4 regions of the Rhizobium sp. BT04 genome follow, and region 4 is predicted to be linked to each of the others. Evidence: predicted binding sites of a transcription regulator. Region 4 holds the regulator's gene; each other region holds the start of a gene.

Evidence for each region. The regulator LexA, encoded in region 4, represses DNA repair genes until DNA is damaged. The targets are predictions, from matches to a motif close to TGTTCNNNNTGTGTTCNG.
Region 1: the regulator LexA is predicted to act here: its motif matches at 2,459-2,476, upstream of QMO82_RS23290 (fibrinogen-binding protein).
Region 2: the regulator LexA is predicted to act here: its motif matches at 2,503-2,520, upstream of QMO82_RS26055 (ATP-dependent helicase).
Region 3: the regulator LexA is predicted to act here: its motif matches at 2,513-2,530, upstream of QMO82_RS22245 (helicase-related protein).

Annotation. Positions count from the first base shown of each region.
Region 1 covers NZ_CP125652.1:3,096,346-3,100,591, forward strand. The annotation lists gene QMO82_RS23285 (hypothetical protein) at 1-1,350, opposite strand, end outside; gene QMO82_RS23290 (fibrinogen-binding protein) at 1,495-2,448, opposite strand; gene QMO82_RS23295 (response regulator transcription factor) at 3,283-4,065, shown strand; gene QMO82_RS23300 (hypothetical protein) at 4,179-4,246, opposite strand, start outside.
Region 2 covers NZ_CP125652.1:3,653,516-3,657,761, forward strand. The annotation lists gene QMO82_RS26050 (enoyl-CoA hydratase/isomerase family protein) at 1-383, shown strand, start outside; gene QMO82_RS26055 (ATP-dependent helicase) at 395-2,455, opposite strand; gene QMO82_RS26060 (hypothetical protein) at 2,563-2,838, opposite strand; gene QMO82_RS26065 (BON domain-containing protein) at 2,964-3,224, shown strand; gene QMO82_RS26070 (hypothetical protein) at 3,319-3,579, shown strand; gene QMO82_RS26075 (DUF982 domain-containing protein) at 3,881-4,123, opposite strand.
Region 3 covers NZ_CP125652.1:2,835,168-2,839,413, reverse strand. The annotation lists gene QMO82_RS22265 (acetyl-CoA C-acetyltransferase) at 1-236, shown strand, start outside; gene QMO82_RS22260 (beta-ketoacyl-ACP reductase) at 305-1,030, shown strand; gene QMO82_RS22255 (YMGG-like glycine zipper-containing protein) at 1,442-1,702, opposite strand; gene QMO82_RS22250 (DUF3309 family protein) at 1,729-1,884, opposite strand; gene QMO82_RS22245 (helicase-related protein) at 2,692-4,246, shown strand, end outside.
Region 4 covers NZ_CP125652.1:488,201-492,446, reverse strand. The annotation lists gene kdsA (3-deoxy-8-phosphooctulonate synthase) at 1-72, opposite strand, end outside; gene QMO82_RS10955 (VOC family protein) at 69-965, opposite strand; gene lexA (transcriptional repressor LexA) at 1,161-1,880, shown strand; gene QMO82_RS10945 (ComEC/Rec2 family competence protein) at 1,861-4,246, opposite strand, start outside.

The DNA.
Region 1 (4,246 bases), 2.1 Mb from region 4:
GCCGCCGATGATCACCAGATCATACTGCATGCCCATCCCGAAAAAGGAGGAGAAGTTGATGGAGGTATTGCCGCCCGTCAGAACCGTGGTTTCGGATCCCGAGGTGGTGACCGTCATCGTGTCGTTGTCGCTGACGAAATGATACTGCTCGACCCACTGTACGAAGGAGACATCGCCATCGATGACACTGACGCGCCAGCTGGTCGGGAAGGTCGGATCGGCAGCATCGATTTCGGCACGGCTCGACGTATCGAAGGTGCTTTGTTGGAAGACGGCGATATTCTTGGCGATCGTGCCCGCCTCCTCGGCCGAATGGCCCGATGAGCGCAGCGCCGCGTCGATCTCGTCGTTATCGCTGTAGACAAAGGATTGGGAAACCGCGTCGATCTGGTGGTAGTCGCCCATGACGGCGGTGACCGAGGCGATGACGCCGGTGTTGATCACCGCGGCGACGTTGACGACGACGTTCGCACCGGCCGTTACATCGAGGCTGTTGCCGCTCGGCTCGGTCTGCCCGACGGATGAATTGCTGTCGTCGGGTTCCTCGGGGATCTTGGCGAGACCGCGGTCGGGCAGGAAGTCATCGAGGACGGGTATCTCGGCCTCGACCTTGCCGTTGACGCAGATGCTGTTGATCTCGGGATCGACGCGGATGAAACTATGCGTGGCGTCGGCGCTGGGCGAGGTTGCTCCACTGTCCTCGGTATCCTCGGTGTCCCCGCTGTCCTCGGTATTCTGGGCATTCTGGATATAGTTTTCGAGATCCTGGGCGATCTTCAGCGCGTCATCATAGGTATCGATTCGCTGGAGGTCCGAAAACGGCGTGAAGACTTCGGCCTTGGTACTGAACTCCGCCAGCCGCTCGATGACGAAAGCCGTGTCCCGGGGAGCGTGGATGCCGTCTGTCATATCGAGATAGTCGTCGTCGTAAAGGACGTTGACCTGGAGGACATGGCTGATCCCCGAACCCGGCCCGGCAAAGACGTTCAGCTCCGGCTCATCCGACAGCACGATATCAGTCGCCTCACCGAAATGCGGTAACCGTATGTCCCTTGCCGCAATCGCCGCAAGCTTCTCGAGACTCTCTTCGAAGACGCGGCCCAAATGGTGCGCCGGACCATATTCGATATCGTAACTGCCGCTTTTGTAGATGATGCCGGGATCGTAGTCCTTGAGCAGGAGATGGGACGAGAAGCCCGCGGTAAAAGCGTCCTGATCCGGCAGAGCCGGCCCGTCTTCGCCCGGTCCTGCGCCTTCGGCATATTTGGTGCGCGCCCTCATCTCTTCCGTGGTCATCTCGAAGAGACCGATGAAGTGGGCAATGATTTCCGAAATCTTCTCGATATGCATGGTTCGGCCCTCCCATTCGAAATGACGATCGGCCTTGGAGGGGCTCCCGTCGGGAGCCGTGGTGTGGTCGTCAAACCGTTTTCAAGCAGTCAAACTGCACCGACTGGAGCCGGTGCAGTTCCTCTTGGTCGTTGGAGGTCAGTGTCAGGTGCTGGTATCCTCGCCGACGTCGGAGACATGAGAATTGCCGCCGATGACGCTGGAGTCGACCGTGTTGCTGAGCAGGTTCGCGCCCTGAACGAGTTCGAGGTGGAAGCCGGAATTGGCAAGGATTGCCGAAGCATCGGCCGCGCTCGATCCTGTGGCGTCGTCGCCGGCCTTGAGATCCCAGCCCCTGCCGTCCATCTCCATGCCTTCTGCGCTGTCGGCGGTGCCGGCATTGGCATTCAGGTGGTTCTGGGCGCCTTCGTTCTCCATCTTGATGTTCCAGGCACTATCCTGGTCAGCCAGATGGTTCGCCTGGACGGCGCTGAAACCGCTGTCGTTGCCTGCGCCGCTCAGCGAATTGTTGAGGATGTTGTCGACGTCGAGTGTGAAAGAGAAGTCGTCGCCGAGGTTGAAGGTAAGGTCATGGCCGGCAACGCCGAGGTTGTCGAAGTCCTTAACGTCCTCGATGACGGCGAAATCGGTGTCCGTCTTGTTGAAGCTCTCTGACGTATTATTGCTGTCGGAAATTGTCTTGGTATCGGTATCCGTGATGGTCTTGGTATCGGTGTCGGTGATCGTCTTGATGTCGATGTCGTTGTCGCTGTACGACTTGCTGTCATAGCTCCAGTCGTAATCGTTTTTGGTATCGGTGATCGTCGTGGTCTTGGTGCTCGTATCGTCGTCGGACTTGTAGCTCCAGTCGTAGTCGTTGTCGCGGTTGTCGCCGTTATTGGCAGACACATCGATGTCGGCCTTGACGTCCACATCGACGCTGTTGTCGGTATTGTCGCGATTATCGCCGTTGGCGACGCCGACATAACCGGTCGAGCCGTCGTCGACTTCAGTGGAGTTGACAGCGCTGTTGGCAAAACCGTCGGCCAGCGCCCCGACCTTCGTGATTTCGATTTCGTCGCCCGGGGATTTCGGGTCGGGCTTATGGTCGTCGGACATGCAGTCTCTCCAGAAAAAAACCGGAGCAGCTTTTCGAAATCCCTCTCATCTCAAATGGGATTTTGCTCGCGCTCGCTCCGATGCGGTTAACATCGGCAGATGTATTCGATACCAGTCATCTGCAGCTTGATCGCGATTTGTTGGATCAAATCGATGGTATTGGGAACGTACGTACTCAGTACAAGGCCGCACAAATCCACCTCCTCATCCTGGAGCGGATAAGGAGTATTCAGGCGTTCTTTTCGTTGAGTTGCCCTAAATGGAGGTCATGTATCAAAAACGCACACAGATACATAGCTTTTCCACGTCGCCACTTGGGAGACGATCACAGATTGCTGGAAAAATTGCGGATGCGATAGATATCAATTCGGGCTAAGGCATATCGGCCGCATCCGGCTAGCCTCCTGTCGGTGCTAGGTCGAGACCTCTTCGGTGGGGCGTGGCCGAGCCACGAGAACCCAGAGCCTCCTGCATTCGCCGCTGGGTTGAGCGGTGTCTTTCGACGATCGCCTGTCTCATATCCGACACTTGACGCATGCCGAAAATATAACAATCTGTACTGAAATATTACATCAAGCGCTCATCTATAGTGAGAGCAAATATAACCTTGAAGTATCAATCACAGTAAAAATGCAACCAACGCTTTGTATATTATCGTTTTTTGCCCGCTAAAACTAATCACTTTGGGCCATTTCCTTCCTTCTCAATCCGTATTAACATAATTAAGAAATGTCTAAAAAATAAAGCGGTGACATCAGGGGCCGGCATTTCATACTATTTAATACCCGCCATCGCTCCACGTTTGAGTAAAGTGTAACGCTAGGGGAGGCGAATATGTTCATGACAGGCTCAGGAATGGAGAATGCGGACCAGGGAGGGAAGTTGGGTTCGTCAGGAAATACTATACTGGTGGTCGCCAAGGCGGATCTGTTTTCAGAATGCATGGTAGAAGCGCTGGCGAAGAAATTTCCGAATTGTGAAGTGTCAAGCATAACGAGCACAAAGCCGATGTTGGAAAAGGACAGCGGCGATATGAAGCTCGTCTTATTCTATCATATACCTGCGCCGGAGCTTCATGAGGCGCTGCAGGCTGCCCGAGAAAACCACCCGGAAACCTCTGTCGGACTGGTCGTCGAAGCGATCGACATGCTCGAGCCCTATGTCAGCCGGCTGGTCGAGGCAAGGATCATCGACGGCGTCCTGCCGCTCAACCTGCGGCTCGATGTCTTCATGGCCGCGGTGGATCTGCTGATGAAGGGCGGCGAACATTTTCCGTCAGCGCTGCTCAATCGCCTGACCAACAAGAACGCCCAGCTGGAGCCCTCGCTCTATCAGACGAAGTCGGTCGATGCGGCGCGCACCAATGCGCTGAAGTTGAGACGCGACAGCATCTCCGCTTTGACCACCCGGGAGGTCCAGATCCTGGACCTCATCTGCAAGGGCACGCAAAACAAGATCATCGCCGACAAGCTGCATCTTTCCGAAAACACGGTGAAGGTTCATGTCCGCAACATCTACAAGAAGATGAACGTACGAAACCGCACGGAGGCGGCATCCCGTTTCTTCAACGAGCATCCGGCCGGCGATGACGACATGTCCGGCCGGTGGCGCAATTGATCTGCAGCGCCGCGCCTCTTTTCAGGCGCGCGAAGCACGTTGTAGCCCTTTGAATTGCTGCATGATTTGCGGACAGATTCCGATTGAAGGAATTATGCAGTGGTCCTGTTGCTTCAGATTGAGGGGCGTGCAAAGCAGCGCGACTTCTGTCCGAAGCCGCTTGGAGAACAGATGTAGGGCG
Region 2 (4,246 bases), 1.5 Mb from region 4:
GGCTGCGGCTGAACGCGGCATTGATCGATCGCACCTTCCGTTTCGACAACGTCGGGGAAATCCTGGCAGCACTCGCCGAGGAGAAGGGCGATTTCGCCGCCGAGACGCGCCGGGTGCTGCTGACGCGGTCTCCGACCAGCCTGAAGCTCGCTTTGCGGCTGCTCAGGGCCGGCCGCCGCAGCGCCTCGCTTGCCGAATGCCTCGGCCGCGAACTCGGCGCCTGCCTGCAGATGCTTGATAATCCCGATTTCTTCGAAGGCATCCGTGCCGCCGTCATCGACAAGGACCGCAATCCGAAATGGTCGCCCGCCTCAGTCGAGGCCGTCGGGGCGGCGACAATCGAGCATTTCCTGAAACCGGCCGAGCCGCCGCTTTCGCTCTGAACTGTTCCAGCCTATCGCCACATGCCGCGCATACGGGCGCCGACATCGATGCGCACCTGCCGCGCCTGCGCTTGCGCGGCGGTCTCCGATTTCACCTGCGGCCAGCTGCAGGCCTCGAAGAACTGCAGCAGCGTCGCCGGGATGAAGCGGCTACGTGAGGCATAGACATGCCGGTCGCCCTGCGAATTCTGGCCGTAGGTGAAGAAGCGTTGCGGCACGACCAGATCGAGGCCGTCTCTCGCTCGCGTCATCGCGACATAGAGCAGCCGGCGTTCCTCCTCGATTTCGGCGGTGGCGCCGACGGCCAGATCGCTGGGAATGCAGCCGTCGACGACGTTCAGCATGAAGACCCGCGTCCATTCCTGGCCCTTGGCGGAATGGATGGTCGACAGGATGAGATAGTCCTCGTCGAGAAGCGGCACGCCCGCCTGGTCGCTGGTCGCATCCGGCGGATCGAGGGTGAGTTCGGTGAGAAAACGTTCGCGCGAGGCATAACCGCCGGCGATCTGCTCGAGCTGCAGCAGATCGGCTTGCCGCGTCGCGGCGTCCTCATGCAGCCGTTCCAGATGCGGCGCGTACCATTGCCGCGCCAGGCCGATCTCCGCCGGCCAGCCGGCCTTGCCGGATTTCATCTCCTGCAGCATGGCAACGAAAACAGTCCAGTCCTCGCCGGAGCGCGGCGGCGCCGGCATTTCGGCGAGCGCCGATAGCGGGCTCGCATCCTCAGCCATCAGGTCGAGCGCCTTCTGTGCCGTCGACGGCCCGACGCCCGGCAGGATCTGCATCAGCCGGAAGCCCGCCACTCGGTCGCGCGGGTTCTGGGCGAAGCGCAGCGCAGCCAGCATGTCCTTGACATGTGCGCTGTCGAGGAACTTCAGCCCGCCGAATTTGACGAAGGGAATGTTGCGTCGGGTCAATTCGACCTCCAGCGGGCCGCTGTGATGCGAGGCGCGGAACAGCACCGCCTGCTGCTTGAGCTTCAAGCCTTCCTCGCGGTTGTCGAGCACCATGTCGGCGACATATCGCGCCTGCTCGGTCTCGTCGCGCACCGTCACCAGGCGCGGCCGCTCCGATGATTGCCGCTCGGTCCAGAGATTCTTGGTGAAGCGTTCCGAGGCGAGATCGATGACGGCGTTGGCAGCCGCCAGGATCGGCTGCGTCGAGCGGTAATTGCGGTCGAGCGTGACGATATCAGCGACCGGGCTGAAGGCAGCGGGAAAATCGAGGATATTGCGCACCGTCGCGGCGCGGAAGGAATAGATCGATTGGGCATCGTCGCCGACGACGGTCAGCCCCTGGCCTTGCGGCTTCAGCGCCATGAGGATCGAGGCCTGCAGCCGGTTGGTGTCCTGATATTCGTCGACCAGCACATGGTCGAAGCGGCTGCCGATATCCTCGGCAATGACAGTCTCGCCGACCATCTGCGCCCAATAGAGCAGCAGGTCGTCGTAATCGAGCACGTTCTGGCTCTGCTTGGCCTCGACATAACAGGCGAAAAGCTCGCGCAGCTGTTTCTCCCATGTCGCGCACCAGGGAAAGGCATCGCGCAGCACCTGATCGAGCGCGGTCTCCGAATTCACCGCTCGGGAATAGATCGCAAGGCAGGTGCCTTTGGCCGGAAACCGGCTTTCCGTCTTGGAGAAGCCGAGGTCGTGCCGGATGAGGTTCATCAGGTCGGCGCTGTCTTCGCGGTCGTGGATGGTAAAGTCAGGATCGAGGCCGATCTGCTGCGCATAATCGCGCAGCAGCCGCGCGCCGATGCCGTGAAAGGTGCCGGACCAGGACAGTGCATCCGCCATGATGCCGGCATTGGCGCCGAGAACATCCCGGCAGATGCGCTCGACGCGGCGCGCCATCTCGGCGGCTGCCCGGCGTGAGAAGGTCATCAGCAGGATGCGGCGGGGATCGGCGCCCTTGACGATCAGATGCGCGACCCGATGCGCCAGCGTATTCGTCTTGCCGGAGCCGGCGCCGGCAATGACCAGCAGCGGCCCGGCAATATGGCTGCCGTCGGTGAGCGTGCCATGCTCGACGGCCATGCGCTGCTGGGGATTGAGCTTTTCGAGATACATCCAGCCGTCCGGTCGGGCTCCCGCAGAATCACTGGGGAAAGATTAGATGTTCCTTGAATGTTCGCGATTTCAGCCGCTGTCAAGCGCCGCGCTGCGTCGAGCGAGTCTCAATCGGGGAAATCCGGGCCGATTACGCGCCGCACCAGTTTCAGGCTGCGATCGGGCTGAAGAATATAGGTTTCCTCCACCCGCTGGCCCGTCCCGTTGTAGAATTGGTGGTGGACGGCGCTGCCGACCGGCGATTTGGTCAGCTTCGTCCGCGGCTGGCCGCCATAGGTGATGCTGCCGGGAATGGGTTCCAGCGCCGGCCTGTCTGCCGAGGAACAGCCGGCAAGCAAGGCCCCGGTCAACAAGGCTGATAGAAGCGCTTTCATCGTCGTCATCCCTCTTTCGACTGTAGCCAGATATGGAAATCGCAGCCTCTTCCGCCAAGGGCTATCCGCCCGGCTGCAACGAAACGTCCCGCACGGCGTTAACCTGCATCTACCAACATCAGGAGACGGTCACGGTGCTCGGGTTTCCAGCATTCACCGACCATGAGGAGCCCGGCCGGCAGGGCCACAGCGATGCGGCGACGCGCGCCTCGGTGGAAAGCGCCCTTCATGCGACCGGCGATATCGAAGCGGGAGAAATCACCGTCAGCATATCGGGCGCCTATGTCGTCCTGGAAGGCTTCGTGCACAGGCGTGGTGATGTCGAGCGGGCGGTCGAGATCGCCGAGAACATCGTCGGACGAGGCTATGTGCACAGTCGCTTGCTGCGACACTAGCCGGTCCCGCGCCCTCATGTCTTTGCAACGCATGAAGGGAACCAAAATACCATCCCGCGGGTTGAAAGGCCGGACCTGAACGCTGGAGATCCTAATGCAGCCGCTTCTTCGCCTCTCGGCAATGACCTTGATAACAGGCGGTGTCCTTGCCGGCTCCGCCTATGCCTCGCTGGAAACCGGCACGAATTATTCCGCTTTGCCGAAGGACCAGATCGCCCTCAACGAATATACCGGCACCGTCGCCTGCCAGCCGGCAGAGCCTCACTACCTCCCCTCCTTCATCCGCGCGGCAGACGGTACGATCATCGGCGTCGGTTATGTCGAGGTGGAGAATGAGGGCGGCGCGGGCTGCTGAAAACTGAAAACAGGAAGGGCTTGCTCGGACGAGGCTCGCCTTGCGTTTCCGCAGAGGGTACGAGCCTCTGACCATCATCATGATGGCTGAACATCTTCTATGAAGACAGCTGTATCAGGCGCAACGCCCGTTGCACCAAAACCCGCCACGAGTTCGATGCAGGGTTAAGCAAAATGAAAGCATTGCCCCGTTCCGGCACGTTTCCTTTACCGAAACGCCGGGAATGGTCGATATCCTCAGCGAAGTGCAATGCATAACCCGGAAAATCGGAATCGATTTTCGGAAAGGATTATGCGCAGGTTCAATGCAGCTTCAGCTTCGCTTCTTCGGCCGCCGCCAGGAATTCAGCTCTCGCTTCTTCCACGCTCTTGCGCCCGTCGAGTGCTGCCCGGCAGGTGCTGCGGGCCTTGATGTAACGAAGTCCGCGTGCGTTCGGCCAGAAATCCGCCAGGCACTTCAACGCATCGAACGGGCCGTTGACCGTTCGCGCGCTGGCACCTTCGAAACCGACCGTCACCGGACTGTTCCATCTTTCAGTTGCCATCGATGCTCCTCCACGATTGTCGACAGAAACAACGGTGCAGCGCCTCTATTCCTCCGGGGAGGCGCCGCCATGATCGCTATTCTAGCGTGATTTTCACGGTCAACAATGGTGAATCGTTGGTTG
Region 3 (4,246 bases), 2.3 Mb from region 4:
CCAATGAGGCGTTTGCGGCGCAGGCCTGCGCCGTCACCAAGGATCTCGGCTGGGATCCATCGATCGTCAACGTCAACGGCGGAGCGATTGCGATCGGCCATCCGATCGGCGCCTCCGGCGCCCGCGTTCTCAATACGCTGCTGTTCGAAATGAAGCGCCGCGGCGCCAAGAAGGGCCTGGCCACGCTTTGCATCGGCGGCGGCATGGGTGTCGCCATGTGCTTCGAGGCGCTTTGAGCAGTACGATCCGTCATTGATTGAAAAGCCCACCAAGAGGTGGGCAAAAAACAACAGGGGAGTGGAACATGAGCAGAGTGGCTCTGGTCACCGGGGGGACACGCGGCATCGGCGCGGCGATTTCCGTAGCGCTGAAAAATGCCGGATATAGGGTTGCCGCCAGCTATGCCGGCAACGACGAGAAGGCCAGGGCCTTTCACGAGGCCACAGGGGTTCCGGTGTTCAAATGGGACGTTTCGGACTACGCCGCCTGCGGCGAGGGGATCGCCAGGATCGAAAGCGAGATCGGCCCGGTCGAAATCCTCGTCAACAATGCCGGCATCACCCGTGATGCGATGTTCCATAAAATGACGCCGCAGCAGTGGCACGACGTGATCAATACCAACCTCACCGGCCTGTTCAACATGACGCATCAGGTCTGGACCGGCATGCGCGACCGCAGCTTCGGCCGCATCGTCAATATTTCGTCGATCAACGGCCAGAAAGGTCAGATGGGTCAGGTGAACTATTCGGCCGCCAAGGCGGGCGATCTCGGCTTCACCAAGGCGCTGGCCCAGGAAGGGGCGGCCAAGAATATCACCGTCAACGCGATCTGCCCCGGTTATATCGGAACGGAAATGGTGCTGGCCGTGCCGGAGAAGGTGCTGAACGAACGCATCATTCCGCAGATTCCCGTCGGCCGTCTCGGCGAGCCGGAAGAGATCGCGCGTTGCGTCACCTTCCTCGCCTCCGACGATGCCGGCTTCATCACCGGTTCGACGCTGACGGCCAATGGCGGGCAGTTCTTCGCCTAAGCCACACTACGGATTACACGCAGTTTAAAAGCGAGGCGCGTCTGCAGGACGCGCCTCATTTCATTTGCTGGATCAAGAGCGGTGGTCGGTGTTCGTCCGAATCCTGGCCGGTACTTTCCGCATCGAGCGATCTTCGCTGCCGAGGGCTAATATCGCAGTCGTCAGGCAAGCCGACGCGATGAGAACGGTGACGAGGGAATTCAGGAAATCTGGGTCATGGAAGCGTTTCCTTTCAGGTGCGCCGGGCGGCTCCGCCTGCCCGTTGCGCTGACGAGAGGAATATGTGCCTGCCGTTTGGCGGCGGTAGATTTGACTTTCACGACCAATTGTCAACGTCTTGTTGACGGATGCCGCCGGCAAATAAAAACGGGCGCAGAAGCGCCCGTTGGGAGTCCGATATGCTTCTGCCGATCAGTAGCGGCAACGCGCCTCGTAGCGGCGGCCGTAGCGGTCGCGATAGACGCAGTAGCCGCGGCGTTCGACCGAATGGCCGATGAGAGCGCCGGTCAAACCGCCGGCAACGGCGCCGACGGCGGCACCACCCCAGCTGTTGGTGACGACACCGCCGATGACCGCACCGGTGCCGGCGCCGATGGCCGTACCTTGTTCGGTCGCTGTGCAGGATGCCAGGGCGCCGACGAGGGCACCAATAAGAACGATCTTCTTCATCATGTCGTAACTCCCCAGGTTATTGGCCTTTAGATGCGGCCCATTAGTACAAGGATAATGATAATTACGAGAACTAGCCCCAAACCGCCGGAAGGTCCATAGCCCCAGCCACGGCTATAACCCCAATTCGGCAGGGCTCCGATCAAGAGCAGAATGAGGATAACAAGTAGTATGGTGCCAAGCATGGTGTGTTTCCTTCATTTCATCCGCAATTTGGATGGACTGGAAACACGCATTGGCGATTTTTGTTCCCGGTTACATGGCGGAAATGTGACGAGATTTGATTCGCGCTTTAAGTTCGGTCATCCCCCAAAATTTTCAGTATGGTTAAAAAGGTCTTTAAATACAATATGTTGCGGTGAACAAAGAGGGAAAGTCGCGATGTCGCCGATTCGTCAGCGATTCGTTCCGTATTTGATCGGCGCGCCAATCCTGCCGCCTTGTCCTAACGCCGTCTGAATCCGGCTTCCAAAAGATTAATGGGCTTGCGAGAAGGCGAGGCGAAGCGATCAGCCGCCCGTCCGCATCTAGCGCACCGAGCTGATAACGCCACCAGATATGGGCGTGAACGAAAGGCGAAAATAGCGGAGTCAGCGATTCGTCTCCGATTCGTTCCGGCTTTGGTCGAGAGGTTAATTTCCGGGCGGATTTTCGCCTGCTGAAGTCCGCGCTGAAATCGCCGATTACGACCGCGAACATGCGAAGAGGAGAGAGTCCCGCGATTCAGCATCTAGTGGGAAAAAGTGATTCAAAATCAATACTTAGCCGTGAACAAAAGCTGAATCGCCGGGAGTCAGCGATTCGTCGCTGATTCGTTCTCAGGCTGTTCCGAATCGCATATTCGAATGTTCCGCGAGACTCGCAAAGGTCGTATTCGTCGCTGCATTTTGAAATCTGCCCTTGCGTTTGCGGCGGCAGCTGTCCATGTGTTCTCTGGCTTCCATCGAGAAGCCGAGATTTTTCTGGGGTGCCCGCCTCATTTGCATGGACCGATGATTCTGACTTCGCAGCCGATGATTCTGAGTGGACGCGGTGTGACCGCGGTGCTCGGGCCGACCAATACCGGCAAGACCCATTATGCTATCGAGCGCATGGTCGCGCACGGGACCGGCGTGATCGGCCTGCCGCTCAGGCTGCTGGCGCGCGAGGTCTATACGCGGGTGGTGGAGAAGGTCGGGGCGCAGAATGTGGCGCTGGTCACCGGTGAGGAAAAGATTTCGCCGCCGAATGCGCGTTTTTCGGTCTGCACCGTCGAGGCGATGCCGCGCGAGACCAAGGCCGCCTTCGTCGCGATCGACGAGGTGCAGCTCGCCGGCGATCTTGAGCGCGGCCATATCTTCACCGACCGCATCCTGCATCTTCGCGGCCGCGAGGAAACGCTGCTGCTCGGCGCGGCGACGATGCAGCCGATCCTGCAGCAGCTCCTGCCCGGCATCACGATCGTCGAGCGGCCGCGGCTTTCGCATCTGTTTTATGCCGGGCAGAAGAAGATCACCCGGCTGCCGCAGCGCTCGGCCATTGTCGCCTTCTCGGCCGACGAGGTCTATGCCATCGCCGAGCTCATCCGCCGGCAGCGCGGCGGCGCGGCGGTCGTGCTCGGGGCGCTGAGCCCACGCACCCGCAACTCGCAGGTGGCGCTTTATCAGGCGGGCGATGTCGAATATCTGGTGGCGACCGATGCGATCGGCATGGGCCTCAACCTCGATGTCGATCACGTCGCCTTCGCCCAGGACCGGAAATTCGACGGTTACCAGTTCCGCAATCTCAATCCGGGCGAACTCGGCCAGATTGCCGGGCGCGCTGGTCGGCACGTGCGCGACGGGACCTTCGGCGTCACCGGACAGGTCTCGCCCTTCGACGAGGAGCTGGTGCAGCGCATCGAGGGGCACGAATTCGACAACGTCAAGGTTTTGCAGTGGCGCACGACCGAGATGGACTTCTCCTCGATTCAATCCTTGCGGACAAGCCTCGAGGCAGGGCCGCGCGTACCGGGTCTGACGCGGGCGCTGCCTGCGGTCGACCAGCAGGCGCTGGAGCAGCTGTCGCGCTATCCCGAGATCATCGGTCTTGCCGACAGGCCGGCCCGCGTCGAAAAACTCTGGGAGGCTTGCGCGCTTCCCGACTATCGGCGTATCACCCCGGCACAACATGCCGATCTTATCTCCACCCTCTTTTCCGATCTCGTCCGCTATGGCACGGTGAACGAGCAGTTTCTCGCGGAGCAGGTTCATCGCTCCGATCGGACAGATGGGGAAATTGACACGCTTTCGGCGCGAATCGCGCAGATAAGGACCTGGACCTACGTTTCGAATCGGCCTGGTTGGCTTGCCGATCCGACACATTGGCAGGAAAAGACGCGGGAAATCGAAGATCGATTGTCCGATGCGTTACATGAGAGGTTGACGAAACGCTTTGTTGATCGCAGGACATCTGTGCTCATGAAGCGCCTGAGAGAGAATGCGATGCTGGAAGCTGAAATCAGTGTGAATGGCGATGTCTTCGTTGAAGGACATCATGTAGGGCAATTGAGCGGATTCCGTTTCACGC
Region 4 (4,246 bases):
GCCGGCATTTGAAAAGGTGACCTGGCCCTGGCCTTCGCCGATCTTGACTTCGGAATTCGTATCGGTGCTCATCGTGTTTCCTCGAAGGCGAAGAGCGTGCCCTGCCCGGGCGCGGGCTTCACCAGAATGCGATTGTTCTTGCGCGTATACGTCACTCCGTTAGCAGCCAAATGCGCTTCTGTCACGGCAAGATCGGCGACAGCAAAGAGGATTGCCCGGCCGCGCAGGCCGCGGTCGGCGGATGAGACGGCGATCTCGAAATAGGCCTCCAGCCCTTCCGGCGTCATCAGGCTGATTCTCGCATTCGACGCGGCGATATTGACGCCGAAACCGGTTTTCTCGATTGCCGGCTGCGCCGCGACGAGGCTGACGAAGGCGCCGAATGCGGCGGCATCAGGCGCGCAAAGCGCAACCTCGGTTATGCCGATGACGCCATTGGCATGTTTCTCCAGCGCACCACGGTCAGCCGGGAGCGGGTTGATGCGCTGACAGGTGAAGAGGAAGAAATCAGGCGCCCGCAGATCGCTGGCGAAAGCCAATTTGAAGCTGCCGACGCTCTCGGAACCATCCGGCATCATCATCGGCCGGCTGAACTCCAGCATCTCGCCGGCGCTCGATCCCTTGCTGGCGAAATTCTTATGATCACGGGCAGAATCTTCGGTGGCGAAGACGATTGCCGAAAGCCCCTCCTCGCCGCAGCGGAAACGGAAAGCCTGGTTGCGGGCGGTGAAGACATTGCCTTGCCGCGCCGACGTCTCGCTCTCGGCGATGCTCGCAACCCCGAGCGGCTCCAGATAGGTCTTGTCGGCAAAAAAGACGCAGGCATTTTCCGTTCCGAAGGGATGGCGCGCCTCGGCGGCAACGGTAAAGCCGAGCTTGCCGAGCCTTTCGCGCGCCAGATCGATATTGACGACGGGCAGCACGACGTGATCCAGCGGATGCGGTTTGGCGGAATGCGCGTTCATGATATCCCCTCTCGTGGCAAAGCAGAGATGTGTGAGAGTGCCACCCAAGGCAAGACTTGTCCGCCAATCCGGCGAACGAAAATAAAAATCTCAACGAGTTGGCGGCAAGTTTTACGGAAATTTAGCCACTTGCGGAACACATATGGAACATATAGTGTCTGTTCTGGATTTGTTTCAATCAGGGGTCTGACGTCGATGCTCACGCGCAAACAACAGGAGCTTCTCCTTTTCATTCATGAGCGCATGAAGGAGTCCGGCGTTCCGCCGTCTTTCGACGAAATGAAGGATGCCCTCGATCTTGCCTCGAAGTCCGGCATTCATCGCCTGATTACAGCGCTCGAAGAACGCGGCTTCATTCGCCGCCTACCGAACCGGGCCCGGGCACTCGAGGTCATCAAGCTTCCGGAGGCCTACAGCCCCAGCATCCAGCCACGGCGGGGCTTTTCGCCGAGCGTCATCGAAGGCAGCCTCGGCAAGCCCCAGCCGGTCGCCGCTCCCGCTCCTGCCAAACCTGTCGCCGATAACGGCAACTCGGTCTCCGTGCCTGTTATGGGCCGGATCGCCGCCGGCGTGCCGATCTCGGCGATCCAGAACAATACCCACGACATCGTCGTTCCCGCCGACATGCTCGGCTCCGGTGAACATTATGCGCTCGAGGTCAAGGGCGATTCGATGATCGATGCCGGCATCTTCGACGGCGACACCGTGATCATCCGCAACGGCAGCACCGCAAGTCCCGGCGACATCGTCGTTGCCCTCGTCGATGACGAGGAAGCGACGCTGAAGCGCTTCCGCCGCAAAGGCGCCTCGATCGCGCTGGAGGCCGCCAACCCGGCATACGAGACCCGGATCTTCGGGCCGGACCGCGTCAAGGTACAGGGCAAGCTCGTCGGCCTCATTCGCCGCTATCACTGACACCAGACAGGCCGGATTCGGCAAAACTGTTGCTGCGCCAGTCATAGGCGCGATGGCGCATCCATGGCCGCGACAGGGTCTCGAATGCGCTCACGACCTCCAGGCCGGCATCGGTGAAGCGCAACTCCACGGAGCCTGTCCTGCGCAGCGTCTCGCCGGTAAAGAGCGTCCCACCAGAGCGGCAGCTGTTGAAACGCAGGCGGACCGATGTCACGACGATATCGGCCGCATCGCAGGCCGGACCGAGATAGGCGGCATTGTCGATGACGGTGACGATATGGCCATTGCCGAGCCTTGATGTGCACCAGGCCTTCTTGACGCAGGAAAAACGGTTTGCGTCGCCGCCCGCGGCCGCCGCCTGCATCGCCGTCCTCGCTTCGTTCTGCTGATCGCGGGAGAGCCTGACGCGGCGGTCTTCTCCTTCCGGCGGGATAGCGGGACCATCCAGCATCTTCGGCGCTGCATGCGTCGGCAGGACCAGCGCTCGCTGCCACTGGTCGAAGATGAAATCCGGCGGGTTTTCACGGTTGGAAGCGATCGCCGCGACCGCGACGACCGCAACCAGACTACCATCCTCCGAAATCACCAGGTCCGGCGGCCGGGGAACCGGCAGAAGCAGCAGGATAAGAGTCGCGACTGATATGATCGATGTGCCGACATGGCGCAGCCGGGTGCGCAGCAGCGTCAGCAGCAGAAAGCCTGCCACGGCAACAGCGAAATACCAGGCGGGCAAGCGGCCGATGCCGATATCACCGCCCCAGCCGGACACCGTCTTGGCGACCGCAATCACCAGATCGAGGCCGAATCCGACCACCTCCCAGAGGGGAGCGTCCAGACCGAAAGGCATGAGCAACATCGCCAGCAGCCCGGCCGGCATGACGATGAAGGAAATGATCGGCATCGTCGCGAGGTTTGCCGGCAGGCCGTAAGCGGTCAGGCGATGAAAATGCTCGATCGAAAACAGCGCGGTGGAAAAACCGCCGATCAGCGAGGTCAGAAAGACGCCGCCGAAGAAACCGGCGACGGCGACCACCGGCCTGACGATCGGCAGTTTCAGCAAGGCGTTTTCCCGGACACGCCGATCCTTCCACAGCTGATAACCCGATACCAAAGCCAATGTCGCGGCAAAGGACATTTGAAAGCTCGGGCCCAAGACTTCGGAGGGTGAAATGGCGATGATGACCAACGCGGAGAGAACGACATTGCGCAGGCTGATCGATGGCCGATCGAAGAACACGGCAACCAGCATGATGGCCATCATGATAAAGGCGCGTTCGGCCGAGACCCCGAAACCGGAGATCAGGAAATAGGCGGTGACGGCGATGAGCGCGCCGGCGGCGGCGATCTTCTTGGTCGGATAGGCCTGGGCGACGCCGGGAAAGAGGCTGAGCAGCATCCGGAAACCGACGAAGAAGATGCCGGCCGACAACGCCATATTGAGGCCCGAGATCGCAACGATATGGGCAAGGCCGGACTGGCGCAGCGCCTCCGTCGTCGCATTCGAGATGGCGCGCCGCTCATCCGTCACCAGAGCAGCGGCAAAAGCGCCCGTGTCGCCGGGCAGGATCGATCGTATGCGGTCGCCGATGCCGCTGCGCAGCCGGTAGAGCCATTCGAGCAGAGCGTCCGACGTCGACCTGGCAGCCTGCGGGCCTGCCTGCACGTCGACTTTCTCAGGCGCGCCATAGAAGAAACCATTGGCGCCGATGCCATCGAAATAAGCACCGAATGAGAAGTCGTTGAGCGCAGGAAGTGCGGGGCCTGCCGGTGGCGTCAGCCGTGCCCTGCCGGTGATAATGTCGCCGATCTCGAAAGGCGCGTCGGCGCCACGGACGATTGCGGTTATGCGTCCCGGCGGCCGCTTCAACTCCGGCGCCTCCGTGCCCGCGACGGCAAGAATGTAGCGCCAGCGCCCGCGGCCGTCGCCTTCCCGCCGTTCGACACGGCCCGTCACCGTCGTCGTCACGGATGAATCGAGGATGACGGTCGAAGCCCGCCAGCTCTCGAACTCAGCCGAGAGCATGCCGCAGGCGAAAAGTGCAAGCGCAGCGAACGTCGCCCGCAATGCCGGCCGGCTGCGGCCGGTCAGGAAAACCGCGGCCGCCGGCACCAGCAGGCAAAGCAGCGATGCAACGAGGGGAAAATCCGATGCGGCGAGAAACCAGACGGCCGAGCCGGCGCCGAGGAAGACCGGCGAGAACAGCAGCAGACGGCCATGATCGGCTTCCTCGGCCAGCATGCAGGCCCCGGCACGCAGCGATTGCATGGCTGCGGCCGGCAGCCGGTGGCGCAACGGCACTGCCGACTGTGTCCTTGCCGGTCGCGTCACCACGACAGACGCAGCAAAATCCGGCTGATCGGCGACG